3 regions of the Microbacterium sp. 22303 genome follow, and region 1 is predicted to be linked to each of the others. Evidence: riboswitches for the same ligand, from Rfam matches in the RefSeq annotation. Region 1 holds a riboswitch; each other region holds the start of a gene.
The links. Region 1 has a riboswitch for thiamine pyrophosphate ahead of ACTJI8_RS15410 (ECF transporter S component). Riboswitches for the same ligand answer to the same signal wherever they lie in the genome.
Positions count from the first base shown of each region.

Region 2: another riboswitch for thiamine pyrophosphate. It lies ahead of thiM (hydroxyethylthiazole kinase); the one in region 1 lies ahead of ACTJI8_RS15410 (ECF transporter S component).
Region 3: another riboswitch for thiamine pyrophosphate. It lies ahead of thiO (glycine oxidase ThiO); the one in region 1 lies ahead of ACTJI8_RS15410 (ECF transporter S component).

Region 1 is NZ_JBQEOQ010000005.1:228,594-238,077, reverse strand. It holds gene ACTJI8_RS15415 (D-alanyl-D-alanine carboxypeptidase) at 402-2,303, opposite strand; TPP riboswitch at 2,528-2,637, shown strand; gene ACTJI8_RS15410 (ECF transporter S component) at 2,633-3,283, shown strand; gene ACTJI8_RS15405 (ABC transporter ATP-binding protein) at 3,280-4,848, shown strand; gene ACTJI8_RS15400 (energy-coupling factor transporter transmembrane component T family protein) at 4,845-5,648, shown strand; gene ACTJI8_RS15395 (TetR/AcrR family transcriptional regulator) at 5,650-6,279, opposite strand; gene ACTJI8_RS15390 (MFS transporter) at 6,497-7,807, shown strand; gene ACTJI8_RS15385 (glycoside hydrolase family 3 protein) at 7,821-9,484, shown strand, end outside.
Region 2 is NZ_JBQEOQ010000006.1:7,262-16,745, reverse strand. It holds gene ACTJI8_RS16145 (hypothetical protein) at 1-611, shown strand, start outside; gene ACTJI8_RS16140 (urease subunit gamma) at 738-1,424, shown strand; gene ACTJI8_RS16135 (urease subunit alpha) at 1,424-3,124, shown strand; gene ACTJI8_RS16130 (urease accessory protein UreF) at 3,127-3,828, shown strand; gene ureG (urease accessory protein UreG) at 3,821-4,576, shown strand; gene ACTJI8_RS16120 (urease accessory protein UreD) at 4,573-5,316, shown strand; gene ACTJI8_RS16115 (HoxN/HupN/NixA family nickel/cobalt transporter) at 5,306-6,277, shown strand; TPP riboswitch at 6,334-6,427, shown strand; gene thiM (hydroxyethylthiazole kinase) at 6,418-7,284, shown strand; gene ACTJI8_RS16105 (bifunctional hydroxymethylpyrimidine kinase/phosphomethylpyrimidine kinase) at 7,281-9,484, shown strand, end outside.
Region 3 is NZ_JBQEOQ010000003.1:320,568-330,051, forward strand. It holds gene hpaD (3,4-dihydroxyphenylacetate 2,3-dioxygenase) at 1-51, shown strand, start outside; gene ACTJI8_RS10985 (2-keto-4-pentenoate hydratase) at 48-836, shown strand; gene ACTJI8_RS10990 (HpcH/HpaI aldolase family protein) at 821-1,624, shown strand; gene ACTJI8_RS10995 (ThiF family adenylyltransferase) at 1,636-2,865, opposite strand; gene ACTJI8_RS11000 (thiazole synthase) at 2,862-3,602, opposite strand; gene thiS (sulfur carrier protein ThiS) at 3,716-3,976, opposite strand; gene thiO (glycine oxidase ThiO) at 4,088-5,233, opposite strand; TPP riboswitch at 5,227-5,327, opposite strand; gene ACTJI8_RS11015 (DUF6882 domain-containing protein) at 5,421-6,152, shown strand; gene ACTJI8_RS11020 (HupE/UreJ family protein) at 6,178-7,380, shown strand; gene ACTJI8_RS11025 (DUF4188 domain-containing protein) at 7,400-7,879, opposite strand; gene ACTJI8_RS11030 (TetR/AcrR family transcriptional regulator) at 7,943-8,530, shown strand; gene ACTJI8_RS11035 (hypothetical protein) at 8,660-9,199, shown strand; gene ACTJI8_RS11040 (bifunctional methylenetetrahydrofolate dehydrogenase/methenyltetrahydrofolate cyclohydrolase) at 9,284-9,484, opposite strand, start outside.

The sequences.
Region 1 (9,484 bases):
GAGCGCCGTCGTCCTGTTCGCAGGGCGGCGGCGCTTTCGCGTTGCCGGATTGCGCCGTACATTGTGCGCCGTGCACCGGGGTTGGCGTCGGGGCCGGGGTCAGCGGCAGGGACGGGTGCTGCCGAAGTCTCAGTCGAAGTCTCAGTCGAGGGCGGATTCGGGGTCGCGGCGGGGCGCGGCCGTAGTCTCAGCCGTCGCAGCGGCGGGCCCGCGCCCGTGTGTTCAGGTCGCACTTTCTGCTCTGCCGAGGCCGGTTTCAGAGCAGAAAGTGCGACCTGAGCGGATCCAGTGCGACCTGAGCGGATCCAGTGCGACCTGAGCGGATCCAACGCGACCCGGACCGACCGGCTGCGACAGGGTCATACTCGCCCAACGACCGTTGCCGGTCGGATCCGGGATCCCTACTTCGTGAGTCCGAACAGCTCGAGTGGATGGGTGAGGCGCCACCAGAGGCTGGGGCCGTGCAGGGCGGTGCGCAGTTCCAGCGGCACCGAGGCGGAATCCAGCGGACCCTTCAGGCTGAGCGTTCCCGCCTTCTCGCCGGCCTTCCACTGGTCACCGAGCGAGAACTTGGTGGTCGCGGTGGCCGAGGCGCCGTTCCACAGCACGACCCGGCCGTCTTCGGCCGCGACGACCTGGGTGGTCTCGCCCCACGCCGTGTCGACGGTGCCCAGCGTCGCACCCTTGCCGACGGTCTGCGGCTGGTCCTTCAGCGCCGCCTCGATGCCGGCGTACAGGGCTCGTGAGGCATCGACCCGGCCCTGATCGCTGTCCTGCCCGAGGGCGGCGACGTAGATTCGCACGATGGTGTCGCTGTCGGAGACGTCCTTTGCCGAGAGCAGGTTGTAGCGAGTGTCGTCCCCATCGCCGATCGTGCCGGTCTTGATGCCGACGATGCCGGCGTCGTCGATGAGGCCGTTGGTGTTCTTCACGACGCCCGCGCCGGGTAGTTCGACGCTCTTCTGCTTCACGATCCCGGCGATCACCGGGTTCTTCTCGGCGATCTGGCCGAGCTGGATGAGCGCGCGCGGGGTTGCGACGTTGCCGAAGTCGAAACCGGAGGGCGTGACGACCGTGATGTCGCCGAGGTCGTGCTGGCTCAGCCATTGGTTGGCGGCGGCGGCGTAGTTCTCCTCCGTACCCCAGACCTCGCGGGCGAGCCGGTCGGCGTAGTTGTTCGCGGAGCCGAGCAGGATCCCCTCGTAGAGCTGGTACTGGGTGAGGGATCCGTCCACAGGCACGTCGAGCGCGGACTGATCCTGCCTCAGGTAACTCAGGTAGTCGTCGCTGTCGGCCTGGGTGAATGCGAACGAAGGACCCTGCTCGCCGGGCTTGAGCGGAAGCTTGTCGAGCGAGACGAGCACGGTCACCAGCTTCGTGATGCTGGCCATCGGTACCTGCTGCTCGGCCGAGGCGATCGCGCCGATGCCCTCGACGCCCACGGCGGCGCTGCCCGTGGCAGGCCAGGCCGCAGCCGCCGCAGGGGCGGCGGCCGGCTGGAACTCGACCGCGGAGGCGACGGGCTGCACGGCGTTCAGCGGCCAGAGCGCGGTCGTGGCGCCGTACGCCACGATCACGGCGAGCACTCCGACGAACGGCAGCAGCACGCCGGGCCGGACGAGGGTTCGGTGCGGGGCGTCGTCGAGCAATGACCGGGAGGGAGCCGTCGCGGCGGCCGTACCGGCGCCCACCCGGGCCACGTCCACCCAGGTGAGAGCGGCGGTCGGGGTACGGTCGGGGCCGCGGACCAGCCCTGCGGAGGGCAGCGGTCGCACGGGGGCGACGGGGGTCCGGTCGGCATCGGTGCCGGCGGCTGCCTGCGGCACGGAGGCTGGTTCGGTAACGGCGGTCCGACCTGCGCCGATGGCGGGGACGAGGGGCGTCGGCTCGACGATCGGATCCTCCGGCAGCGCGGGCGGCGTCGACTCCGACGTTACGGCCGGCGCCGACGTTACGGCCGGTGCCGACAGGGCGGGCGGTGCGATCTCGATGGCCGGATCCTTCTCGGCGACCGCCGACTCAGAGGTCGCAGCCGACCCGGAGGGAACCGCATCCGTCGCTCCTCCGAACAGCGATGCGGAGGGGGTCGACTCGGGTGCGGGGAACAGCGGTGCGGCGGGAGGGACGTCCTGCGCGGGGAACAGCGACGCGGATCCGCTCCGCTCCGGCGTCGTCGAGAACAGTCCAGCCGGCTCGACCGCGGTCTCGTCGATCTCCGTTTCGGTGCCCTCTGCATCGAGTGCGTCGGTGTCGACGATCTCCGGATCGACCTGGGCGGCCCCCGGACCGTCGTCATTGTTCACCCCCCTACCGTATCGGGCGCCCCTGTCAACAGCGGGTATCCTGCGCGTTCGGGCGGTCCGGGAGGCCGGGGCGATCGTGACGCGGTCAGGGCGATCCGCCCGCTCTCCACCGCCGCAGGATGACCCTCCGCGCGGACCGAGGGCATCCGGCGACAGCGCAGGGGATGGGCTGCGTCGCACCACGACGAGGCGGTCGCCGCCGCTTCCTCACGGCGCTAGAATGGGCGGATCACCACGGGAGTCCGGCGAGCCGGGCTGAGAGGGAGCGAATCGCGCTTCGACCGTCGAACCTGATCCGGATCATGCCGGCGCAGGGAGGAGTTTCCATGATGCACACATCCGTCCGCGCGTCCGAGACGAACGCAGACAGCACGCAGAGCCGGGGCCTCGGCCGTCCGGGACTCTGGCGCTGGCGCGTCGTCGACATCGTCGTCGCCAGCGTGATCGCCGTCGCGTGCGCCGGCGTCTTCCTGCTGTGGGACATCGTCCACGTGGGGCCGAGCGCCCTGCTCACCCCGCTGCTTCCCGGTCTGCAGGAACTGCTCGCCGGCCCGTGGCTGCTCGCCGGAGTGCTCGGCGGTCTCATCATCCGCAAGCCCGGTGCGGCGCTGTACACCGAGCTCGTCGCCGCGGTGATCGAGTCGCTCGTCGGCAACCAGTGGGGCCCGCTGACGATCGTGTCGGGGCTCGTGCAGGGCCTCGGCGCCGAACTCGTGTTCCTGGTCTTCCTGTACGCCTCGTGGCGGCTGCCCGTCGCGCTGCTCGCGGGAGCCGCCGCCGGTCTCGCCTGCGGCATCAACGACCTGATCCTGTGGTACCCCGGATCCGGGACCCTGTTCATCACGGTCGCGCTGATCTCCGCCACGGTGTCGGGCCTGATCGTCGCGGGCCTCGGCGGGTGGCTCATCACGCGGGGCCTCGCCGCGACGGGCGCCCTCAGCCGCTTCGCCTCCGGGCGTTCCGCGGCTGCGCGGGTGTGAGCGCGGCACGGCCAGGAACGCCCGCGCGGCTCGAAGCGCACGGCTGGGGCTGGCGCTACGCCACTCGGCGTCGCTGGGCGATCCGTCACGCCTCCGTTCAGATCGAGCCGGGGGAGCGCGTGCTGCTGCTCGGCGCTTCCGGATCGGGCAAGTCGACCCTCCTGCAGGGCCTCGGCGGCGTGCTCGGCGGCGCCGACGAGGGCGAGGCCGAGGGAGCGCTGCTCGTCGACGGGGTCCCGGCGGACCGCGCCCGCGGCAGGGTGGGGATGGTGCTTCAGGATCCGGACACGCAGACGATCCTGGCTCGCGTGGGCGACGACGTCGCCTTCGCGTGCGAGAACCTCGGAGTTCCGCGGGCGGAGATCTGGCCGCGTGTGGACGCAGCCCTCGCCGCCGTCGGGCTGGACCTGCCCCTCGATCGGCCGACCTCGGCGCTGTCCGGCGGGCAGAAGCAGCGGCTCGCGCTCGCCGGCGTGCTCGCGATGCGTCCGGGGGCGATCCTGCTCGATGAGCCGACGGCGAACCTGGATCCCGCCGGCGTCGCCGAGGTGCGTCGCGCGGTCGGCTCGGCGCTGGACGCCACCGGGGCGACCCTGGTGGTGATCGAGCATCGCATCGACGTGTGGATCGACCTCGTCGATCGCGTGATCGTGCTCGGCACGACGGACGACACGACGGTCGTGATCGCGGATGGCGACCCGCGCGCCGTGCTGGAGCAGCGTGCCGACGAGCTCGCCGCGATGGGCGTGTGGGTGCCGGGCATCGACGTCGCGGCGCGGGCCAGAGCGCTGGTCCGCGCGCCGTCGCCGTCACCGGAGGCGCCCACCGGACCCGTCTCCGGACTGCCATGCCGTGGTCCGGGTGGCGCGGGCGGCGAGCGCGGCGCGGGCGGCGACGGCGGCGAGGAACTGCTCCGCGCCGACGGTCTCGTGGTCGGCCGCGCGAAGGGGATCCCGGTCGCCGGACCGTTCGACCTCGTGGTCCGCGCCGGCGAGGTGCTCGGGATCACGGGTCCGAACGGCGCAGGCAAGTCCACGCTCGGGCTCACCCTCGCCGGTCTCATCCCGCCCCAGCGCGGACGGGTGCGCGCCACTGCGGCCCTGCACGCGGACGCCTCGGGGACGGATCCGATCTCGTGGTCGTCGCGGGAATTGCTCACGCGCATCGGCACCGTGCTGCAGAGCCCCGAGCATCAGCTGCTGGCGAGCACGGTGCGCGACGAGCTCTCGATCGGGCCCCGCGCGCTGCGCCTGCCCGATGCCGAGATCGAGGCCCGCGTGACCGAGCTGCTGGGAAGGCTCCGCCTCGACGCGCTCGCGGCGGCGAACCCGTACACGCTCTCCGGCGGTGAGAAGCGCCGGCTGACGGTCGCTGCGGCCCTCGCCACCAGGCCCCGTGTGCTGGTGCTCGACGAGCCGACGTTCGGGCAGGACGCCCGCACCTGGGCGGAACTGGTCGCCATCATCGCCGAGGTGCGCGACGCGGGCACCGCGGTGATCGCGATCTCGCACGACGAGGACGTGCTGCGGGCTCTGGGTGCGCGGCGACTGGAGGTCGGCGCATGACCCTGGCCCTGCCCGACATCCGTGCGGTCCGCCCCGGACCGATCGCGCCGCGCAGCGCGCTGGCGAAGCTCGCCGCCGCGCTGCTGATCACGCTGCCGCTGATCCTCTCGGTCGACGCCCTCTCCGCGCTCACCGCTCTGGTGCTCTCGATCCCGCTGCTGCTCTGGTGCGGTCTCAGCGCGCGCGAGTTCTGGCTGCGCACCGCGGTGCTCTGGATCGCGGCGCCGCTCAGCGCCGTGACCATCGCGCTGTACGGCCAGGCGAGCGGAGCCGTGCTGTTCGACTGGTTCGTGGTGCACGTCACCGAGGGGTCGCTCACACTCGCCCTGGCGACGGGGCTGCGGGTGCTCGCGATCGGGCTCCCCGCGGTGGCCTTGTTCGCGACGGTGGATCCGACGGACCTGGCGGACGGCCTCGCGCAACGCCTGCGGCTGCCGGCCCGCTTCGTGATCGGCGCGCTGGCCGGCATGCGCATGCTCGGCCTGCTCGCCGAGGACTGGCGTTCGCTCGCGCTGGCCCGGCGGGCACGCGGCGTCGCGGATCAGGGCCGGATCCGACGGGGGATCGGCATGGCGTTCGCGCTTTTCGTGCTGGCGGTGCGGCGCGGATCCTCACTCGCCATGGCGATGGAGGCGCGGGGTTTCGGCGCGCACGATCTGCCGCCGCGCACGTGGGCGCGTGCGGCGCCGTGGACCCGCGCCGACACCGTGCTGGTCGCGCTGGGCGCCCTCATCCCGGCGATCGCGATCACGGTCGCCGTCGCCGGCGGGACGTGGCACCTGATCCTCGGACCGTCCTGAGTCAGGGCCTCCGCGGGCCTGCCTCGTCCCCGAGGGGCACCACGAGCAGCTCCTCGATGCGGCGGCGCAGGGCCTCGGCCATGTCGACCGAACCGGGGTCGAGCAGCCACTGCAGCTGCAGGCCGTCCATGAGGGCGGTGAGTTCCGCCGCGGCGCGGTCCTCGTCGACGTGCGGGGCGAGGTGGCCCGCCGCGCGGGCGTCGCGCAGGGCCTTGGCCGTGCCGGACCTGATCCGCTGGTAGCGCCGCACGAAGTAGTCGTGCGCGGGGTGCGCGGGGTCGGCGGCCTCGGCGGAGAGCACGGCGTACAGGGCGATGATCCCACCCACCTCGGTGTTGTGCCGGGCGAGGTCCACCATGCCGCGCAGGATCCCGATGCCGTCCTGGCCCTGCGAGCCATTGCGCCGGAACCGTTCGCGATCCTCCAGATCCCTGGTCTCCAGCACCGCCTCCATGAGCGATTCCTTGGTGGGGAAGTGATGGGCCAGACCCGCGCGGGAGATCTCGCAGACCTGCGCGATCTCGAGCATCGTGGCGCTGTTGAAGCCGACGCGTCCGAACAGCGCGGTCGCGGCCGCGATGATCCGCTCCCGCCGGGCGCGGCCCGTGGTGTATCCGCGTTCGGTCGTCATCGGTGTCCCATCGTATGCGTCGGCGGGCATCGGCGGGGGTTGCGCTGACACCGGATCCGCGGCTGGATCCGCAGCCGAAGGCGCCTGAGATGCCTGCGGAACAAAAACCTACACTTGTGCCGGTATTCATGCTAGCTTCGATCAACCGGCTCCGAGGACGCGTCGAGCGCCTTCGTCGGCCCGACCCGATCCCACCGCTCGCCCCCAAGGACTGACAATGACGTCGACAACATCCGACACGCCCGAAGAGCTGCGCCCGCCCATCACCGAGACCACGTTCGTGGCGACCGCCTCCGGCGAGGACGACCCTCCCGCGCCGATCAAGGGCGTGCGACGGCTGCTCGCCTGGATCATCCCCGCGAACTTCGCGATCTTCGTGATCTGGGGCGCGGTGCCGGGGATCCTGCTGCAGGCGCAGCTGATCGCGATGTTCCCCGACGAGAAGACCCAGGTCGCGAACATCGCGATCGTGTCGACGATCGGCGCCCTCGGCGCGATGATCGCTCAGCCGGCCGCCGGACAGCTCTCCGACCGCACCCGTTCCAGGTTCGGCCGCCGCGCGCCGTGGATCATCGCGGGCGCGATCGTGGGCGGTATCGCGCTCATCGCACTCGGGTTCATGAACAACCTCGTGGGCATCATCATCGCGTGGACGCTGATCCAGGTCGCCTACAACTTCGCGCAGGGCCCGCTCTCGGCGATCCTGCCGGACCGCGTCCCGGTCGCCCGCCGCGGCACGTTCGCCGCGCTCTCCGGCATCGGTCTCATGTTCGGCGCGCTCGGCGGTCAGATCATCGGATCCCAGCTCGCGCACTCGATCACGCTCGGCTACATCATCTTCGCCGTCTTCGCGGTCGTCGTGCTGCTCGGGTTCGTCGTCGCGAACCCGGACCACTCCAGCCTCAACTTCCGGAACGAGCCGTTCAGCTTCGGCGAGTTCCTGCGCACGTTCTGGGTCAGCCCGATCAAGCACCCGGACTTCTTCTGGGCGTTCACGGGCCGCCTGCTGCTGTACACCGGATACTTCGCCGTCACCGGGTTCCAGCTGCTGATCCTGAAGAACTACCTCGGCGTGAAGGATCCCTTCTCGGTGATCCCGCTGCTCGGCATCCTCAGTCTCGTCGGGATCCTCATCGCGACGGTGATCTCGGGACCGCTCTCCGACAGGGTCGGCCGGCGCAAGCCGTTCGTCTTCGGGTCCTCCCTGCTCATGGCGGTTGCGCTGGTGTTCCCGATGATCGCCCCGTCTTACACGTCGTGGATGATCATGACCGTGATCAGCGGCTTCGGATTCGGCATGTTCCAGGCCGTCGACACCGCCCTGATGAGCCAGGTCCTGCCGTCCGCCAAGAACTTCGCCAAGGACCTGGGCGTCGTGAACATCGCGGCGACTCTGCCGCAGACCTTCGCCCCCGGCGTCGCCGGCGCGATCGTGCTCGCATTCGGGTACGGAGCGCTCTTCCCGATCGCGATCGTGCTGAGCGTGCTCGGCGCGGTCAGCGTCTGGTTCATCAAGTCGGTCAAGTAGAGGAGAACATGAGATGACGGACACTGTGAACGAGGTCGTGCTGCCCTACCGCGACGCCTCCCTGCCGATCGACGAGCGCGTCGAGGATCTGCTGGGCCGGATGGAGCTCGCCGACAAGGTGGGCATGCTGTTCCACACCATGGCGGCCTTCGCCGAGCTCGACGAGAGTAACCCGACCTTCGGACTCCCCTCGATCTCGTCCATGGTGCGCAAGCGCCGGATGAGCCACTTCAACCTGCTCGGCGCCGCTCCCGGCGGCCGCGAGTTCGCCGCCTGGCACAACGCCCTGCAGCGGATGGCCCTGGACACCCCGCTGGGGATCCCGATCACGCTCTCCACGGATCCGAGGCACTCGTTCAGCGACAACCCGCTCACCTCGCTCATGGCGGGTCCGTTCTCGCAGTGGCCGGAGACGCTCGGCTTCGCGGCCCTCGCCTCCCCGGAGCGCCTCGAGCGCTTCGCCGACATCGCGCGGCAGGAGTACCTCGCGGTGGGCCTGCGCGTCGCGCTGCATCCGCAGATCGATCTGGCCACCGAGCCGCGCTGGTCGCGGATCGCGGGCACGTTCGGCGAGGACGCGGATCTCACCTCGCGCCTCGTGGTCGGCTACATCCGCGGCTTCCAGGGCTCCGAGCTCGGCCCGGACTCGGTCGCGACCATGGTCAAGCATTTCCCGGGCGGCGGTCCGCAGCTCGACGGCGAGGACCCGCACTTCGCGTGGGGCAAGGAGCAGGTCTACCCGGGCGACGCGCGGGACTACCACCTGCGCCCGTTCATCGCGGCGATCGGTGCCGGAGCGACCCAGATGATGCCATACTACGGCCAGCCCGTCGGCACCGACTGGGAAGAGGTCGGGTTCGGCTTCAACAAAGGCGTGCTCACCGATCTGCTGCGCGACGAGCTGGGCTTCGAGGGCATCGTCTGCACCGACTGGGGCCTGCTCACCGACGTCGTCGTGTTCGGCGCCGACATGCCCGCCCGCGCCTGGGGCGTCGAGCACCTCACCCGGCCGCAGCGCATGGTCAAGGCTCTCGACGCGGGCATCGACCAGTTCGGCGGCGAGCTGTGCACCGAAGAGCTGCTCGGGCTCGTCGAGCGCGGCGAGGTCTCCGAGGATCGTCTGGACGTCTCCGTGCGGCGACTGCTGCGCGAGAAGTTCCGGCTCGGCCTGTTCGAGAACCCTTTCGTCGATGAGCAGACGGCGGCCTCGATCGTCGGCCGGCCCGACTTCGTCGCCGAGGGTCTGGACGCGCAGAGCGACTCGCTCACGCTGCTCACGAACACGGCGGTCGACGGCGGATCCCCGATCCTCCCGCTCGCGCGCGGAGTGAAGGTCTACGCCGAGGGCGTGGCCGCCGAGGCGCTCGCCGCGTATGCGACCGTCGTCGCGAGCCCGGAGGAGGCCGACGTCGCGATGCTGCGCATCAAGGCTCCGTTCGAGGACCGCGACCGCGGCGGGTTCAGCGACCTGTTCCACTCCGGGTCCCTCGAGTTCCCGGCCGAGGAGCACGCACGGCTGACAGCGATCGCCGAGTCGGTGCCCACGGTGATCGACATCTACCTCGACCGTCCGGCCGTGCTCGGCGGCCTCGAGGAGTCTGCGCGTGCGGTGCTCGCGGACTACGGCGCCTCGGACGAGGCCGTGCTGCGGGTGCTGTTCGGCGAGCGCGGACCGCA
Region 2 (9,484 bases), on a different contig from region 1:
CGGTGGCATGGTTGCTGCCTGTCGGGATCGTCGCCGCGCTCGTCGCTGCGGGAATCGTGACGGCGATCACCGTGCTGCGCCGGCGCCGCGGACGCCGAGCGGAACCCGCCGCGATCCCGTCGTCGGTCAAAGACAGGCTCGCGCGATTGAGCGCCCTGCAGCAGGACTATGCGCGGCTGGGCGCCGGGGACGCGATCGCCGCGCGGACGGCGACCACGATCGGCTCCCTGGTCGGCACCGTGTCGCAACTGTTCCCACGGCTGGATGCGAGAGCCGCGGATGATCAGCGCGGTCTCGCCGAGCTCGAGTACACCGACAAGCTCGGCCGCCTGGTTGCGGCGCTGGATCGCGACTACCTGCTGGACATCTTGCAGAATCCGCAGCTGTGGGAGGACCCGGACGAGCGGATCCAGGAGGTGCAGGAGGCCCTGGATGCCGTGTCCCAGCAGGCGCTGGACAACGTCAAGCAGGTGAATGCTCGCAAAGCCCTTCATTTCCAAGTCTCACTGGACTCACTGGTCGGCCGCGATGAGCTGCGCGATTGGGAGCGCGAATTCGAGCGCAACTCGAAGCCGACCGACTCGGGCGAGGACCAGACGGACCGCAAGTGACGGGCGCGCCGGCGGAGGGGACCGGGAACCGGGCCGAATCCGTAACACCGCGGAAACACGTTCGACCTCGAGCCGATACCCCGGGAGGCTTAGAGTCTCGATGTTCCCTGACATCGGAGGCCCTGCATGCACGTGAGTCCGGCTGAGACCGAGAAGCTCCTGCTGGCCGTCGCGGGCATGGTGGCGAGGGACCGCCTGGCGCGCGGAGTGCGGCTCAACTACCCGGAGACCGTGGCACTGCTCAGCACCTGGGTGATCGAGCGGGCGCGCGAGGGAGCACTCGTCGAAGATCTCATGCAGCAGGGGCGCGAGGTGCTGACCGCCGACGACGTTCTGCCCGGGGTCGCGATGATGCTGCACGACGTGCAGATCGAGGCCACGTTCCCGGACGGGCGCAAGCTGGTGACGGTGCACCACCCGATTCAGGAGCCGCCCACCGCGCGGTCGGACGAACAGGCCGTTCCGGCGGAGGCGCCCGGTGCGTACCGCATCGTGCCGGGATCGATCGAACTGAACGCGCGCAGCTCGGCGGATGCGGCGAAGAGCCTGGTCTTCCTGAACACCGGCGACCGGCCCATCCAGGTCGGCTCGCACGTGCACCTGCGGGATGTCAACACCGCCCTCGCCTTCGACCGTGCCGCGGCGCATGGCTTCCGACTGGACATCCCGTCGGGCACGTCGCAGCGGTTCGAGCCGGGCGCGTCTCGCGAACTGGCGATCGTCGCCCTCGCGGGGATGCGCCGAGTGCCAGGTCTGCAACGGGGGAACACGGACGAACCGGCGCTCGACGCCGAGACGGGGAGGGGGGCCTGATGCGTCTGGACCGCGAGCGCTATGCGTCCATCTACGGCCCCACCGCGGGCGATCAGGTGCGCCTCGGCGACACCGATCTGTGGATCGAGATCGAGCGGGACCTCACCGCCGGCGGCGAGGAGGCCGTGTTCGGAGGCGGCAAGTCGATCCGCGAGTCCATGGCCCAGTCGACCGCTACCCGGGCCGAGGGCGCGCTGGACACCGTGATCACCAACGCGATCGTGCTCGACTGGTGGGGCATCGTGCGCGCCGACGTCGGCCTGCGCGACGGCCGGATCGTCGCGCTGGGGCGCTCGGGCAACCCGGACATCGCCGATGGCGTGCATCCCGATCTCGTGATCGGGCCTTCGACCGACGTGATCTCGGGCGAGGGCAGGATCCTCACTGCGGGCGGGATCGACTCGCACGTGCACCTGCTCTCGCCGTCGCAGATCCACGAAGCTCTTGCGGTGGGGGTCACCACGATCGTCGGCGGCGGCACCGGCCCCTCCGAGGCGTCCAAGGCGACGACCGTCACCCCGGGGGCGTGGCACCTCGAGACGATGCACCGGTCGCTGGACCGCTTCCCGGTCAATGTGCTGCTGCTCGGCAAGGGCAGCACGGTCTCCCAGGAGGCGCTGCGCGAGCAGGCGCTCGCCGGTGCCGCGGGATACAAGATCCACGAGGACTGGGGGGCCACGCCGGCCGCGATCGACGCGGCGCTGACGGCCGCCGAGGAGTGGGGCCTGCAGGTCGCGCTGCACTCCGACTCGCTCAACGAGACGGGCTATGTGCAGTCCACCATCGACGCCATCGGCGGGCGCGGCATCCATGCGTTTCACGTCGAGGGCGCCGGCGGCGGTCATGCTCCGGACATCCTCGCGATCGCGTCGCTGCCCAACGTGCTGCCCGGATCGACCAACCCGACGCTGCCGCACACCGTGAACACCGTGGCCGAGCACCTCGACATGCTCATGGTGTGCCACCATCTCAATCCGGCCGTGCCGGAGGATCTGGCGTTCGCGGAATCCCGGATCCGGGCCACGACGATCGCCGCCGAGGACATCCTGCACGATATGGGGGCGCTCTCGGTCACGTCCTCCGACGCCCAGGCGATGGGGCGGATCGGCGAGGTCATCACCCGCACCTGGCAGGTCGCGCACGTCATGAAGCACCGTCGCGGGCGGCTGAGCGAGAGCCTGCCCGCCGACAACGAGCGGGCCCGGCGATACGTCGCCAAGTACACGATCAACCCGGCCATCGGGCACGGGATCGACCACGAGGTCGGATCCGTCGAGGTCGGCAAGCTCGCCGATCTCGTGCTGTGGGATCCGCGCTTCTTCGGCGTGCGCCCCGAGGTCGTCATCAAGGGCGGCGGCCTGGTCTGGGGCGCGCTGGGGGATCCGAACGCGTCCATCCCGACGCCACAGCCGGTCCTGATGCGCCCCGCCTTCCTGGACGCGATCGGCGCCGATCTGTCCGTGACGTTCGTCTCGCCCGCCGCGCTCGCCGACGGTCTCCAAGAGCGTCTGGGCCTGCGCCGCCGGCTCGCCGCGGTGCGGAGCACCCGGGCGGTCACGAAGGCGGATCTGAAGAACAACGACGCCCTCCCGCGGATCGACATCCGTCCCGACACGTTCGCGATCTCGATCGACGGCGAGACCGTGGTGCCCGCCCCTGTGGATCGGCTTCCGCTCGCCCAGCTGTACGCGATGTTCTGATCATGATCGCTCCGGCACACCTGTCGACGCGCCCCGCGTCGCTCACCGTCGCGATGCTGCTTGCCGACGGCCGGCTGCCGTCGGGCGGGCACGCGCATTCGGCCGGTCTCGAGCCCGCACTTCTCGCGGGCATGTCCGCGGAGGAGGTACCGGCGTACCTCGTCGGGCGGGCGCGGACCACGAGCCTCGTGGAAGCCGGGACGGCGGTCGTCGCACGGCACCGGCTGCGTGACGCCTCGTCTGATCCGGGGCTCGACGAGATCGTCGATCACTGGGCGGCGCGCACCCCCAGCGCGGCGCAGCGTGAGGCGTCCCGGCTCCTCGGACGAGGTGTTCTGCGCCTGGCTGCACGGCTCTGGCCCGATGCCGAGGCCGTGCGGGCATGCGTCGAGCTGACAGCCCCGCCGAGGCCGGTGGTCGTCGGCGCGATCGCCGCGGTGACCGACATGGATCCGCGTGACCTGGTCCGGGTCTTCGTCTACGAGGACGCGCAGACCGCCGCAGCGGCTCTGCTCAAGCTCGCTCCGACCGACCCCGCGGTGCCCGTCGGCTGGGTCCTCGCCGCGTGCACCGCAGTCGAGGAGTTCGTCGACGCCGTCGCCGAACTGACCGATCCCGCCGGCATCCCCGCCGGCAGTGCCCCTCACTCCGAGGGCTGGGCGGAAGCCCACGCCCTCACGAACCGGAGGTTGTTCCGTGCCTGATTCCCTCGTTCCCCGTGCTCTCCGCCTCGGCATCGCCGGCCCCGTCGGGGTGGGCAAGTCCACCCTCATCGCAACGGCGTGCCGCGCTCTCGCGGACGAGATCGCGCTCGGCGTGATCACGAACGACATCTACACCGACGAGGATGCGCGCTTCCTCCGCTCCGCCGGCGTGCTGGATCCGGACCGGATCCGCGCGGTGGAGACCGGAGCCTGCCCGCACACCGCGATCCGCGACGACGTGACCGCGAACCTGCTCGCCGTCGAGGATATCGAGCGCGACTTCGCGCCGCTGGATGTCGTGATCATCGAGTCCGGCGGTGACAACCTGACGGCGACGTTCTCGCCGGCGCTCGTGGACGCCCAGATCTTCGTGCTCGACGTCGCCGGGGGCGGGGATGTCGCGCGCAAGGGCGGCCCGGGGATCGCCCGCGCCGACCTGCTCGTGGTGAACAAGACCGACCTCGCCCCGTACGTCGGCGTCGACGTGGCGCAGATGGTGCATGACGCGTCGGACGCCCGGGATGGCAGAGAGGTGCTCGCGCTCTCGCGCACCGACCCGGACTCCGTGGCGCGGCTCAAGGGCTGGGTCCTGGATATGCTCGCCGCGTACCGCTCCGGCGCGCATGAGCCCCAGGATCCGGGCCCGATGGCGCCGCATTTCCACGCCGACGACAGCGAGGCCGGCGGGTACGTGCACAGCCACGATGACGGTGCGGTGCACGTGCACGCGCACGCGGAATCCCGGTGACGGACGCCGTCACCGCATCGATCACGGTCGTCCAGGTCGCAGCCGGTGCCGATCGTGCCCGCGTCGTGCTGCGCTCCGGCGCGATCGCCGCACGCATCCTCGAACGCCGGCCGCGCTACGCCCGCGTCGGGCTCGTCGCCGCGGGAGCGCTCCTGCTCGGGGGCGATGCCGTCGACCTGCGCATCTCGGTCGGCGCGGACTGCACGCTCGAGCTGGAGGACATCGGCGGCACCGTCGCCTATGACGGTGAGGGCAGACGCGCCTCGTGGACGGCGCGCATCGAGATCGGCGACCGCGGGATCTGCACGTGGCACGGCCAGCCCTTCGTCATCGCCGACGGCGCCGACGTCGACCGTCGCACGGACGCGGAGCTCGGCGACGGTGCGGCGCTGCTGCTGCGCGAGACGCTCATCCTGGGCCGTGTCGGGGAGCGCGGGGGCGCGATCCGGGCGCGCACGGGGGTCACGGTGCAGGGCGCGCCCGTGCTGATCGAGCACCTGGACGTGGACGGGCGCTTCCCGATCCCCGGAGTCCTCGGTGCCGACCGCGTGCTCGACAGCGTGGTCCTGATCGGGCGTGAGTCCGCGGAGCAGGATCCCCCCTGGCGCACGAGCGGGATGGCTGTGCTGCGCCCCGAGCGCGGTGGGCTGGTGGTGCGATCGGTCGTCGACGCTGCCCATCTCGGCGATCTCGCGACCGGGTGGGGCGCGCTGCGGGAGGAGCTGATCCATGAGGCCTAGCCCGACCGCGTACGTCGTCGCTGCGCTGCACGTTCTCGGATGGGGTGCGCTGCTGCTGTCCGCGGGATCTCCGCTCGGCATCGGGCTGGGGGTCACCGCGTATCTGCTCGGACTCCGGCACGCGTTCGACGCCGACCACATCGCCGCGATCGACAACACGACGCGGCAGCTCCTCGCGCGCGGACGCCCGGCACGGGGCGTGGGCCTGTGGTTCTCCCTCGGCCACGCGAGCGTCGTCTCAGTCCTCTGTGTGCTGCTGGCGTTCGGCGTCGGCGCGCTCGCCGCGGGAATCTCGGATCCGGACTCGCCGCTGCAGGTCTGGACGGGAGTCATCGGTCCGGTCGTGTCGGGCGTCTTCCTGCTCGTCATCGCGGGGGCGAACATCCTCGCCCTGCGCCGCCGTCGCCGGCCCGGCGATCATCGGCACGGCGGTCCCGCATGGGCGCTGGTGGGCCGGCTCAACGCCGTGATCGACCGGCCGTCGCGGATGTACGTCGTGGGGCTGCTGTTCGGTCTGGGCTTCGACACGGCGACGGAGATCGGTCTGCTGGCCCTCGCGGGCTCCGCAGCGTCCCGTGCCGTGCCGTGGTGGATGATCCTGATCCTCCCGGTGCTGTTCGCCGCGGGCATGTCGCTGCTGGACTCCGCTCAGGGGGCGATGTCGCGGCGCGCATACTCGTGGGGCTCGACCGGACGCGAGCGGGCGATGCGGCGCTACGACCTGCTGGTGACGGGCGTGTCGATCGTCGTCGCGCTCGTGATCGGCGTCGCCGAGCTCGCGGGGGTGGCGCTGCGGAGCCTGCCGCACCCGAGTGGCTTCGCGCGCGCCGTGGGCGAGCTCGATCTGAACGCGCTCGGGTTCGTCCTGACCGGGCTGCTGATCGTCTTCTGGGCGGCCGCCGCGGCGTGGGCCGGCGTCGTGAACGGGCAGCGGTCCGCAGAGCGGTCCCCGCTGGACTGACCGCGCCTTCGCCGCGCGCGAGGCGTGCCAGGCGAAGGCGCCTGGCTAGACTGGCCCGCAGTGACACGGGGTGCCGCATCCGCGGCTGAGATCACACCCGTCGAACCTGATCTAGGTCGTACTAGCGAAGGGATGTCGCGATGAACGCGCGTCTGGAATTGTCGTCCGAGTCCACGGTGGAATCCGCCGCGGACCTTCTCACGCAGCTGCGGGCGGAGCCCCCGCTCGTGCAGTGCATCACGAATTCGGTCGTGACCGGCTTCACGGCGAACGTGCTGCTCGCGCTCGGCGCGGCTCCCGCGATGGTGGACATCACGGGCGAGGCCGGCATGTTCGCCGCGATCTCGTCCGGGCTCCTGGTGAACCTCGGCACGCCCACGCCCGAGCAGCGCTCGGCGAGCCTCGAGGCCATCGGCGGTGCGCGCACGGCGGGGACGCCGTGGGTGCTGGATCCGGTCGCGGTCGGCGCGCTGCCGGTGCGCACCGCGCTGGCGCAGGACCTGCTCGCGCTGCGTCCCACCCTCATCCGCGGCAACGCGTCGGAGATCCTCGCCCTCGCCGGCCGCAGCCAGGGCGGGCGCGGCATGGATGCCCTGGACGGCACCGAGGCGGCGGCCGACGCGGCCCGCGAACTGGCCCGGAGCACCGGCGGAGCGGTGGCCGTATCGGGCCCCGTCGACCTCCTCGTCGACGCCGAGCACGAGATCCGGATCGCGAACGGCGATGCCCTGCTCACCCGTGTCACAGGGGGCGGCTGCGCGCTGGGTGCGGTGATGGCCGCCTTCCTCGGGGCTGCGCGGCAGACCGGCGACAGCCCTCTGGTCGCCGCCTCTGCGGCCACCCTCGTCTACACGCTGGCCGCCGAGGACGCCGCCTCCCGATCCGACGGTCCCGGATCCTTCGCCGTCGCCCTGCTCGACGCGCTCGCGGCGATCCGGCCGGAGTCCCTCACGGCGCGCGCACGCGTCGAGGCCGTGGCGATCGAGACGGCCGAGGCCACGGCATGACGCTCGCAGACGTCGCCACCGCGCCGCGCCCCGCCGGCACCCGCGAGGCGACCTCGCGGCGAAGGCTGACGGCGGAAGACCTTGCGCTCTACCTCGTCACGGACCCCGTGCTGAGCGGTGCACGCGGAGTGCCCGCCGTGGTCGACGCCGCCGTGGCGGGCGGTGTCCGGATCGTGCAGCTGCGCGACAAGGACGCCGATGACGCCGCGATCGTGGAGCAGCTCGTCGAGCTCTCCGAGGTCATCGCGGGGCGGGCGCTGCTCGTCGTCGATGATCGGCTCGACGCCGTCGTGGAGGCGCGGCGCCGCGGCGCGCGCGTGGACGGCATCCACATCGGCCAGTCGGACGTGTCGCCCCTCGTCGCCCGTTCGGTGCTCGGCCCCGATGCGATCGTCGGCCTCACGGCGAACCAGCCGGCGCACCTCGAAGCCGCGACGGCGCTGCCGGCCGGCACCGTCGACTACCTGGGTGTGGGAGTGATCCACCCCACGACCACCAAGCGCAACCACCCGCCGGAGCTGGGCGTGGCCGGATTCGCCGCGTTCGCCGTGGCCAGCTCGTTGCCGTGCGTCGCGATCGGCGGCATCGGCCGTGAGGATGTGGCCGCCCTGCGTGCGGCGGGCGCGGCCGGCGTCGCCGTGGTGTCCGCATTGTGCGCGGCCCCGGATCCTCGGGACGCGGCGCGCACGCTGCTGCGGGCCTGGGGTGCGGGCGGCGTGCCGCGGGTGCTCTCGATCGCCGGCAGCGACCCCTCCGGGGGCGCGGGAATCCAGGCGGATCTCAAGGCGATCGCCGCGAACGGCGGTTACGGCATGGCCGCGATCACCGCTCTGACGGCGCAGAACACCCGCGGCGTCCGGGCCGTGCACGTCCCGCCCGCCTCATTCCTGCGCGCCCAGCTCGACGCGATCGGCGACGACGTGCGGGTCGACGCCGTGAAGATCGGAATGCTCGCAGAGGCCGCGGTCATCGCGGAGGTCGAATCGTGGCTGCGAGCGCACCGCCCGCCCACGGTCGTGCTGGATCCGGTCATGGTCGCCACCAGCGGGGACCGGCTGCTGGACACCGAAGCGGAGCAGGCCCTGCGCGCGCTGCTGCCGCTGGCCGACCTCCTCACTCCGAACCTCCCCGAACTGGCCGTCCTCGTACGGGAGCCTGCGGCGACGAGCTGGACGGGCGCCCTCGGCCAGGCGCAGCGGCTCGCGGCGGCGACCGGTGCGCTGGTGCTCGTGAAGGGCGGGCATCTCGGCGGCGACGAGGCGCCCGACGCGCTCGTCGGTCCCTCGGGGCCGGTACGCGAGTATCCCGGCTCCCGCATTCGCACCGCGAGCACCCACGGCACAGGATGCTCGCTCTCCGCCGGGCTCGCGACCCGCCGGGCTGCCGATCTCGACTGGCGCGATGCGGTGGCCGAGGTGCGGTCGTGGCTGCGCGAATCGATCGCCGCCGGCGCCGGGCTGCAGGTCGGATCCGGTCACGGTCCGATCAGCCACTTCGCCGGGCTGTGGCGGCGCGGGGGACTGGCCGCCGTCCCTGAGGCGGAGACCGTCGCCTCGGACTGGTGGGAGGCGATCGCGCCCATCCGGGACGCGATCGACGAGCTGCCGTTCCTGCGCCGGATGGTGGACGGATCCCTCTCGGCGGCCGCGTTCCGCTGGTATCTGGCGCAGGACGCGTTGTACCTGCGCGAGTACGCGCGCACCCTGGCCGAGGCGGCCCGCCTCGCGCCGACTCCTGAGGAGCAGGCGTTCTGGGCGCACTCGGCAGAGCAGGCGGTGATCGTGGAGCTGGAGCTGCACGCGAGCAGGATCTCTCCCGACGGGGTGGGGGCCGACACGTTCCGGGCCGAGCCCGCCCCGGCGACCGTCGCCTATCTCGACCACCTCCGCGGTGCCGCGTTCGATGCCGACTACGGCGTGCTGATCGCGGCCCTGCTGCCCTGCTTCTGGCTGTACTCCGATGTGGGCGCCAGACTGCACGCCGCTGCCAGCAGCGACCCGTCGCGCCCCTTCGCCGAGCACCCCTTCAAGGACTGGCTCGACGAGTACGCGGATCCGGGGTTCGCCGACGCGACGGCGAGGGCGATCCGGTTCGTCACCGCGCGCGCGGCCGCCGCGGATGCGGCCACGCGCGAGCGGATGCGGGTCGCGTTCGTGCGCTCGAGCGAGCACGAGCGGGCCTTCTTCGCCGCGCCCGCTCT
Region 3 (9,484 bases), on a different contig from region 1:
GCCATGCCGGAGTGGAAGCAGGGCGAATACAAGCTCGGCCACCAGCTATGAGCCTGCCCGAATCCACCATCACCGCGCTCGCTGCAGAGCTCGCCGAGGCCGACCGCACGCACGGCGTGATCCCGCGGATCACGGCACGGCATCCGGAGGCGACGGTCGAGGACTCCTATGCGATCCAGGGCGTCTGGCGCGACGCGCAGGTGGCCGCGGGCCGCACGCTGGTCGGCCGCAAGATCGGGCTCACCTCGAAGGCGATGCAGCAGGCCACGGGCATCACCGAGCCCGACTACGGCGTCATGTTCGACGACACCGTGTACCCGTCCGGATCCGAGATCCCCGTCGATCACTTCTCGAATGTGCGCATCGAGGTGGAGCTCGCCTTCGTGCTCAAGCAGCCGCTGGAGGGTCCGGACTGCACGCTCGAGGACGCCCTCGCCGCGATCGACTACGCCGTCCCCGCGCTCGAGGTGCTGAACTCGCACATCGAGCTCGACGGCCGCACGATCGTCGACACGATCAGCGACAACGCCGCCTACGGTGCGATGGTGCTCGGAACCGTGCACAAGCGCCCCGACGAGATCGACCTGCGCTGGGTGCCCGGCGTGCTCTCGCGCAACGGCGAGATCGAGGAGACCGGCGTCGCCGCCGGAGTCCTGGGCCACCCCGCCACCGGCGTCGCCTGGCTGGCGAACAAGTTCCACCAGCACGGCGCGCGTCTGGAGGCAGGAGAGATCATCCTGGCAGGATCGTTCACGCGCCCGATGTGGGTGGCGCGCGGCGACGAGGTGCTGTGCGACTACGGACCGATGGGAACGATCGAATGCCGCTTCGTCTGAATCCGACCTTCCGCGAGCACCTGGCCTCCTCGGACCGCGCGCTGATCGGCATCTGGGCGTGCACCGGCAGTCCTCTCGTCACCGAGATCGCCGCCGGATCCGGACTGGACTGGCTGCTGATCGACGGAGAGCACTCGGCCAACACGCTCGACTCGCTCCAGACGCAGCTGCAGGCTGCTGCCGCCTACCCGATCACGCCGCTCGTGCGCGTGCCGTGGAACGACCCGGTGATCATCAAGCAGGTGCTCGACCTGGGCGCGCAGAACATCATCGTCCCCATGGTCTCCTCCGCCGATGAGGCCCGCGCCGCGGTCGCGGCCACCAGGTACCCGCCCGCGGGCGTCCGCGGCGTCGGATCCGCCCTGGCCCGCAGCGCCCGCTGGAACCGCGTCGCGGGCTACCTCGGCGACGCAGCGCAGCACGTGTCCCTGACCGTGCAGATCGAGACCACGGCGGGCGTGGACGCGGCCGCCGAGATCGCCGCCGTCGACGGCGTGGACGCCGTGTTCGTCGGCCCCTCGGATCTGGCGGCGTCGATGGGGCTGCTCGGACAGCAGACGCACCCCGACGTCGTCGCCGCGGTCGAGCACGTGTTCCGTGCGGTGGCCGCAGCCGGAAAGCCGGTCGGGGTGAACGCGTTCGACCCGGTCGCCGCCGATGCATACATCGCCGCGGGTGCCGCGTTCGTCGCCGTCGGGGCAGACGTGGCTCTGCTCGCCCGCGCCTCCGAGGCCCTCGCGACCCGCTTCCTCCCGGCCCCGGAGGCGGGCCCCGCCGCCAGCTACTGACCCGATCCGTTTCAAAGCGGAACGCCCCAGGCCGCCATACCGCCGGCGAGGTTGCGCAGCGGGGTGCCTTCCGGAGCGGTCGATCGCAGCGCGTCGATCGCACGGGCCGAGCGGATCCCGGACTGACAGGTGACGACGATGTCGCGTCCGTCCGCGGCGGCCTCGCCCAGCCCCGCGGCGAGCGCAGGCCAGCCGTCGGCGAGGATGCGGCCGAGCGGCACATGCAAGGATCCCGGGATCGACGCCGCCGCCCGCTCCGTGGACGTGCGCACGTCGACCACGACGAGACCGCCCGCCCCGGCGCGCAGGCGCACGCCCACCTCGCCCGCGGAGATGTCCTCGAGGCGATCCTCCGGCAGCGCCGCCGCCGCGCGACACGCATCTGCGACCGCCTCGAGCCCGGTCGCTCGCGGGCGGTCCGGATCCGCCGCGAAACGCAGCTCGTCCCATCTCGCAGTGAGCGCGTCGTACCGGGCGAGCCGTCCGACGAGCGGCTCGCCGATCCCGCAGACGAGCTTGAGGGCCTCCACGGCCATCGCCGATCCGACCACGCCGCAGAGCGCGCCGAACACGCCTCCGGTCGCGCAGTCGAGGGACTCGTCATCGGGAAGCTCGGGGAACAGATCCCGGAGCATCGGCCCGCGACCGGGCCAGAACACGCTCATCTGGCCGGCGAAGCGCAGGATCCCGGCCCACACCACGGGGGTGCCGGTGAGCTCCGCCGCGTCGTTGCAGAGGTACCGGGTGGCGAAGTTGTCGCTGCCGTCGAGCACGAGATCGTGCGCCGCGAAGAGCGCCAGCACATTGTCCGGACCGAGCCGTTCGACCCGTGCGACCACCTGCACCACGGCGTCCCGAGCCGCCACGGCTTCCCGCGCCGATTCGGCCTTGGGGCGACCGACATCGCTCTCGGTGTGCAGCACCTGTCGCTGCAGGTTGGTGCGCTCCACCCGGTCGTCGTCGACCACGGTGATCCGGCCGATGCCGGCCGCGGCGAGGTACTGGATCGCGGGGGCGCCCAATCCGCCGGCGCCGATCACCAGCACGCGGGCGGCGGCGATGCGGCGCTGCCCTTCCACGCCGACCCCCGGGAGGGCGAGGTGCCGGGCGAACCGCGCGGCCCGCGCCGGAGGCAATTCGGGGCCTGGCTCCACCAGGGGTGGCAGCGCAGCCGGCCCAACCGCATCAGCCGACCCGACCACATCGTCCGCGACGGCGGCGCCGACGGCGGCCGGCGTCACAGGTCCGCCTCCGACGGGCGGCGTGCGATGAGCCCCTCGGCGCCGGACGAGGCGAGGGCGAGCGGTCGCTTCGGGATCCGCCCCGCCGCGCGCGCCAGCCGCCCCGCCTCGACGGCGGCGCGCATCGCCCTCGCCATCGCCGCGGGGTCGTGCGCGCGGGTGACGGCGCTCGCGAGCAGCACCGCGTCCACGCCGAGCTCCATGGCCAACGCGGCGTCCGACGCGGTGCCGACCCCGGCGTCGAGCACGATCGGCACCCCCGCGCGGTCCACGATCGTCGCGATGTTGTGCGGGTTCAGGATGCCCAGACCGCTGCCGATCGGCGACCCGGCGGGCATCACCGCGGCGACGCCCACGTCTTCCAGACGGCGAGCCAGTGCGGGGTCGTCGTTCGTGTAGGCGAACACGCGGAAACCATCGGCGGCGAGCTCCTCCGCGGCCCGGAACAGCTCCACCGGATCCGGCAGCAGCGTCTCCTCGTCGGCGATCACCTCGAGCTTGACCCAATCGGTCTCGAGCGCGTCGCGGGCCAGCTGCGCGGTCAGCACGGCGTCGCGGGCGGTGTAGCAGCCGGCGGTGTTCGGCAGGGCGCGCACGCCCAGCCGCTCCAGCAGCGCGAACACGGAGTCGCGTCCCTCCGGGGAGAACCGGCGGATCGCGACGGTGGTGATCTCGGTGCCCGAGGCCAGGAGCGCCTGCTCCAGCAGTGCGAGGCTGGTCGCGCCTCCCGTCCCCATGATGAGACGGGAGGAGAACCGCTCCCCCGCGACGAGGAACGGATCCGTCTCCGCGGGCAGGTCCGCAGCGAGGTCGGGACGCGCGCGGGTGGTGTCGATCGCGGTCATGACGGTCAGCCGCCCTGCACCGCGGTGACGACCTCGACCTCGTCGCCATCGGCGAGAGTGCGCACGGACCAGCCGGTGCGAGGCACGACGGAGCCGGCGATCGCCGCGGCGACGCCGAGACGTCCGCCGTCGGCGCGCGCGCCGTCGGCGCGGAGCTCGCGCCCGGTGACCTGCGCCACCAGGTCGAGCAGAGACGATCCGGCCGCGACGGCACGCGGGGCGCCGTTCAGCCGGATCGTGGGGGCAATGGAGGTGTCGGTCATCATCGGCCTTTCTTCGGAGGATGCGGGATACGCGGGAGGGGACCTGCAGAGGCACCGGCGAGGCGCGGGGCGCCGAGTGCACGGCGAGGTCCGGGCGCACGACGGACGAGGTGTTCAGGCGACGCTGAGAGCAGAGGCGACGGTGGCATCCGCCACGCCGGTGCCGCCGAAGCGGAACGGATCCAGCGCCGCCGAGAAGGCCGGGGCGACATCTCGCCCTTCGACCAGGTCCGCACCGAGCTCAGCGGCCAACGGCGTCAGCAGCACGCCATGCCGGTCGAACCCGGTGGCGACGACCAGCCCGGGCGCGACACGGCCGAGCAGCGGCACCGCGTCGGGGCTGCCCGGGCGAGCCCGAGCGAGAACCTCGACGACCTCGCACTCCGCGATGCCGGGCACGATCCGCTCCGCGTCGCGCAGCAGCGCGAGCACGCCACCGGCCTGCACTCCCTCGACGCCGCCCTCGCGCACGGTGGCGCCGAGCACGAGCTCGCCGTCCTCGCGGGGCACGAGGTACACGGCGGAGCCCCGCACCAGCCCGCGGACCGTGTGGGTGAGCAGCGGGCGGATCCCGTCCGGCACCCGCAGGCGCAGGATGTCGCCCCACACCGGACGCAGCGGCAGCCGCGGCACTCCGCCGATCCGCGCCGCCCCCAGGCCCGCGGCCACGAGCACCTCGTCGGCGGGCGCCCGTTCGCCGGACGCGGATCGCACTCCGGTCGCACGCCCGGAGCCGGCCTCCCGTTCGACGGCGGCCACCGCCTCCAGACGCACCCGCGAGCCGAGCTCGGCGAGCAGCGCGGCAGTGACCCGGCGAGGGTCGACCTGATGGTCCTCGGAGACGAGCAGTCCCCCGGACACGGCCGGGGCGAGCGCGGGCTCGAGCTCCCGCGCCTCCGATCCGGTGATCCGCCGCACGGCGCCGCCACCCAGCGCGGCGAGCTCTGCGAGCGTCGCCCGGTCGGCGGCGTCGACGCCGAGCGCCAGAGTGGCGGTACGGCGGTGGCCCGTGCCGAGCCCGGTGCGCTCCTCGAGTGCGCTGACGAAGGCCGGGTAGCGCGCCGCCGCCTCTGCCAGCAGCGGATGCAGGACGTCCTGGCCCCAGGTGAGCTCGGTGGTCGGAGCGAGCATTCCCGCGGCGGCGCGGCTCGCCCCCGCGGCGGGGAGAGGGTCGAACACGGTCACCTCGTGACCGCGGCGAAGCAGTTCGGAAGCGCTGGCGAGGCCGATGATCCCGGCGCCGACGACGATGATGCGCATGGCTGTGCCCTTTCCTACGACGGTATGACCCGTATCAGGTTCAGCGGTCGGCACGTGGCCCTCTCAGCCCCTCTGGGCTCCCGCGGACCCCTCCACCCTAGGGGGTCGTGACGACGGTGATGCACCGATGCCGCCTCCGTGACGGCGCGACTGGCGCATTCATAGGCCTGCGCGGCAGGATGAGGGCATGACGTTCCCCGCCCTCGCGCCCCTCGCCGACCGCGCCGCGCTGTTCGCCGCCCTCCGCCAGGACCAGCTGGTCACCGCGACCGCCGCCCTGGGCGAGCACCGCTGGGACGTCGACCTTGCAGCGGGCACCCTCACCTTCACGTCGGAGACCGATCCGAGCCGCCAGCTCGTCGCGCGGGCATCGCTCGTCGCCACGATCGCCCCGGGACCCCGTTCGCTGATGTGGGCCTGGGCGCACCCGCAGGGCGGATCCGATCCGTCCGTCGCCGGCCTCCGCGACTACGGCACGACCTATTCGATCGATGCGCTGTCCAATCCGGAGCTGCCGTTCCCGGCCGAGATCGACGCGGACCTGGACGGCTGGATCGCCGGCGCCGCGCATCAGGTCGGCGCGATCGCCGAGGAGATCACCGGACGCTCGCCGTACTACTCCGCCCCGGTCGGCAGCGGCACGCGCGCCGTGTTCCTGCTGGACGCAGCCCTTCCGCCGCTCACGGTCGCCGACGCCGTCGTCGCCCTGCCTCGGATCCTGTCCGAGCTGACGCTCTCCGACGCGCGCTCCTCCGTGTGGGATCTGGCCCGGCTCGCCGGCTGGAACATGCAGTGGGCCGATGAGGCGTACTCGGCGGCGGTCGTCAGCGATGCGAGCGGCAGCGCCACGTTCCGCTTCGACGAGTACGCCCGGATCGCGGGCATCGAGTCGCAGCTCGGGCAGGCCCCGCAGGCCTGATCCGGGCGCTGCGAAGCACCCGGAGATGCGTTCGGCCTCGCGCGTCGCGGTGGCCCTCGCGGTCACCGTCGCCGCGCTGCTGCTGTCCGCCGCCCCGGCCTGGGCGCATGTGACAACGGTCGCGTATGCCGACCTCACCGCGACCGGCCCGAGCGATGTCCGGGTCGAGTTCGACCTCCAGTACGAGCTGCTCAGCGCGTCCGCCGCCAAGGCGCAGGACGACCCCGCGCTCTTCGCCACTGCCGTCGAGCACCCTCGGCCGGGCGCGGAGAACCAGGTGCTCGCCGACCACGCCGCCGCCATCCTCGCGTACACCACGAAACGATTCACCGTTGCGGTCGACGGCGGCTCGGTCTGTGCACCGCATCCTGACGTCCCCGCGGTGTTCCACACCAGGGACGCGACCGATTACGCCCGTTTCGGGATCCGCTATGCGTGCGCGGCCGGCCACGGCGGCGCGTTGGTCGTGCACAGCACGCTGTTCCCCGACGCCGAGGGCATGGTCAGGGACACCAAGACGATCGTGACGTACGCGATCGACGGCCGCAGCGGCAGCGCCGCCCTCGACGCCGCGCACCCGCAGTTCTCGACGGCGCAGCCCTGGACCGCGCGCTTCGCCGAGTTCTTCCTGCTCGGCGCCGAGCACCTGCTGACCGGGATCGACCACATCCTGTTCCTCATCGCGCTCATCATCAGCTCGCGCCGGCTGCGCGACGTGGTCCTCGCCGCGACCTGCTTCACCCTCGCGCACTCGATCACGCTGCTGCTCGCCGCGCTCGGGCTCGTGCACATCGGTGCGAATCTGGTCGAGCCCGCCATCGCGCTGTCGATCGCCGCCGTCGCGGGCTGGCATCTCTGGGAGGAGCGGCTCCGACGCGCGGCGCGACGACGAGGCGAGCCGGCGCCGCCGCCGTCCCGCTCGGCCTCGCTCGTGCGACTCGGGATCGTGTTCGGTTTCGGCCTCGTGCACGGGCTCGGCTTCGCGACCGCGCTGAAGATCGACGAGCCGTGGTCCTGGACGCTGCTGTGGTCGCTGCTCGTGTTCAACCTGGGCATCGAGGCGGTGCAGCTGGCCGTCATCCTCGTGGTCTTCCCGCCGCTCCTGCTGCTGCGCCGCCGCATGCCCCGCACGGCGACCGTGCTGGGCATCGTCGTCACCGCCGTGGTGCTCCTGTTCGGCCTGCTCTGGTTCGCGATGCGGGTCCTCGGCCTGCCGGGAACCCCCTGAGCCGCCGAGGGCGACGCCGTCAGCGGCCGAGCCGCTGACGCGCTGTGTTCCTCCCCGCACCGACGGGCCCGTGGGCCGTGGCCGCGGCGAGCCCGAAGAGCGGCATGTCGGCGTAGATCGCCTCCATCTCCCCCGCCGGGACCTGGTAGGTCTCGTGCCAGACCCCGACACTGCCGGATCCGAGCAGCGTGCGCATGAAGTCGCGCCAGGGCTGCAGGTGCGGAGCGTCGCGATCCGCGGCGAAGCGCTGCAGGTGCTCCGGGCTCTCCCAGTACGAGAGCAGGATCGTCGTACGGCCCAGCCAGCTCTCGCAGCCGAGCATGCCTGTCTCCGGATGCTGCGCGAGATGGCGGAGCATCTTCGGCATCTGCCGCGCCACGCGCTGCACGCGGCCCAGCTGCCACCACTTGTTCGCACGCATCCCGATCACGAAGACCGTGATGTCACTGCGATCCACGACGGCCGTGTACCGGCCGGGAAAGACCTGCCGACCCATCATCGCTCCTTTCGAACGTTGTTATAGAACGTCGTTACAGAACGACGTTACGGTAGAGTCGCGTCCATGGCAAGACCCATCACCCACGATGCGAACCTGCGTTCCCGGCTCATCGAGGTCGCCTCGGCGATGATCGACCGCGACGGGCCTGAGCGCTTCTCCGTGCGCGAGGCGGCGCTCAGCGCAGAGACCTCGACCTCCGCCGTCTACACCTTGTTCGGCAGCAAGGCGGACCTGATCACCGCCGTGATCGCGGACTCGTTCGCGTCGTTCGCGCAGGCGCAGCACGAAGCGGAGGCCGGCGGCCTGCGAGCCCTCGGCGAGGCGTATCGGGCCTGGGCGCTGCAGCACCCCGATCGCTACCGGCTCATGTTCAGCGGCGCGATCGCCGGGGCCGCCCACGGCGCGACGGACGGCGGCAGCGGTCCGGACCCGGATCCGGAGCTGGACGCCCTCCTTCCCCTCGCACGCACGCTCACGGGGGTCGGCCGTGTCGATGAGGGGGTCGATCTGCGCAGCACTCTCGCGGTGTGGGCGCAGGTGCACGGTGCGGTCAGTCTCGAACTGGCCGGCGTCGCACCGCCGTGGATCGACGCCGACGCCGTCTACGCGTCCGTGCTCGACACGATCGCCGCGGTGCACCCGGGGCGCTGACGCACTCGCGCCGAGCCGGCCGGGCCGGGCCGCCCGAAACCGGCTGAGCAGAGCCGGGCATCCGCCCCACCCCTGCCCATCCGACCCGCGCAGCGGGCCCCGGACCCGATTCCGTGACAGTCTGGACGCATGAGGAATCTGATCGTGCGGTTCGCGTCGCTCTACGTCTTCAACGTGGTCGTGCTGCTCGTCATCGGGTGGCTGACACCCGCCAGAGTCGGCCTGCATGCGCTCTGGGCATCGGTGATCCTGACCCTGGCGGCACTCTTCCTCAAGCCGCTGCTGCAGAGGGTCGCGTCGTCGATGTCCGCCGGCGGCACCAAGGTCGTGCAGTACCTGGCCGTATTCGTGGTCGAGTTCGTCATCTGGCTGCTCACCGTCTGGCTGAGCGGCGTGCGCGCAGGCAACGTCTGGGGCTGGATCCTGCCGCCGCTGATCCTTCTGGTCGGCTGGGTGGTCTACGACCAGGTCGACGATGCACTGACACGCAAGACCGGCGAGCTGTATGACGCCGCCGGGGCGAAGATCGCCGGATCCCGCTCCGCATCCGCGTCCGAGACGGCTTCGGCTCCCTCCGCCGCGTCCTCCCAGGCGACCGCGGCGGCACGCGGGGAGCTCCAGGACGGCCTCACGCCCGAGCAGCGCCGCATGCTCGACGAGCTCGGCTGAGCCCGCGACCCGCAGACGGAACGGGCGGATCCGACCTGTCGTCGGATCCGCCCGTTCGTCGTCGGTGCGCGTGCGCCGGGGCGCTCAGCCCGCGGTGCGCTCCGCCGCCTCGACCACGTTCGTCATGAGCAGGGCGACCGTCATCGGGCCGACCCCGCCGGGGTTCGGCGAGATCCAGCCGGCCACCTCGGCGACCGCGGGCTCCACGTCTCCGTAGACCTTGTTCTTGCCGGTCTCCGGATCCGTCTCGCGCGTCACGCCCACGTCGAGCACCGCGGCGCCCGG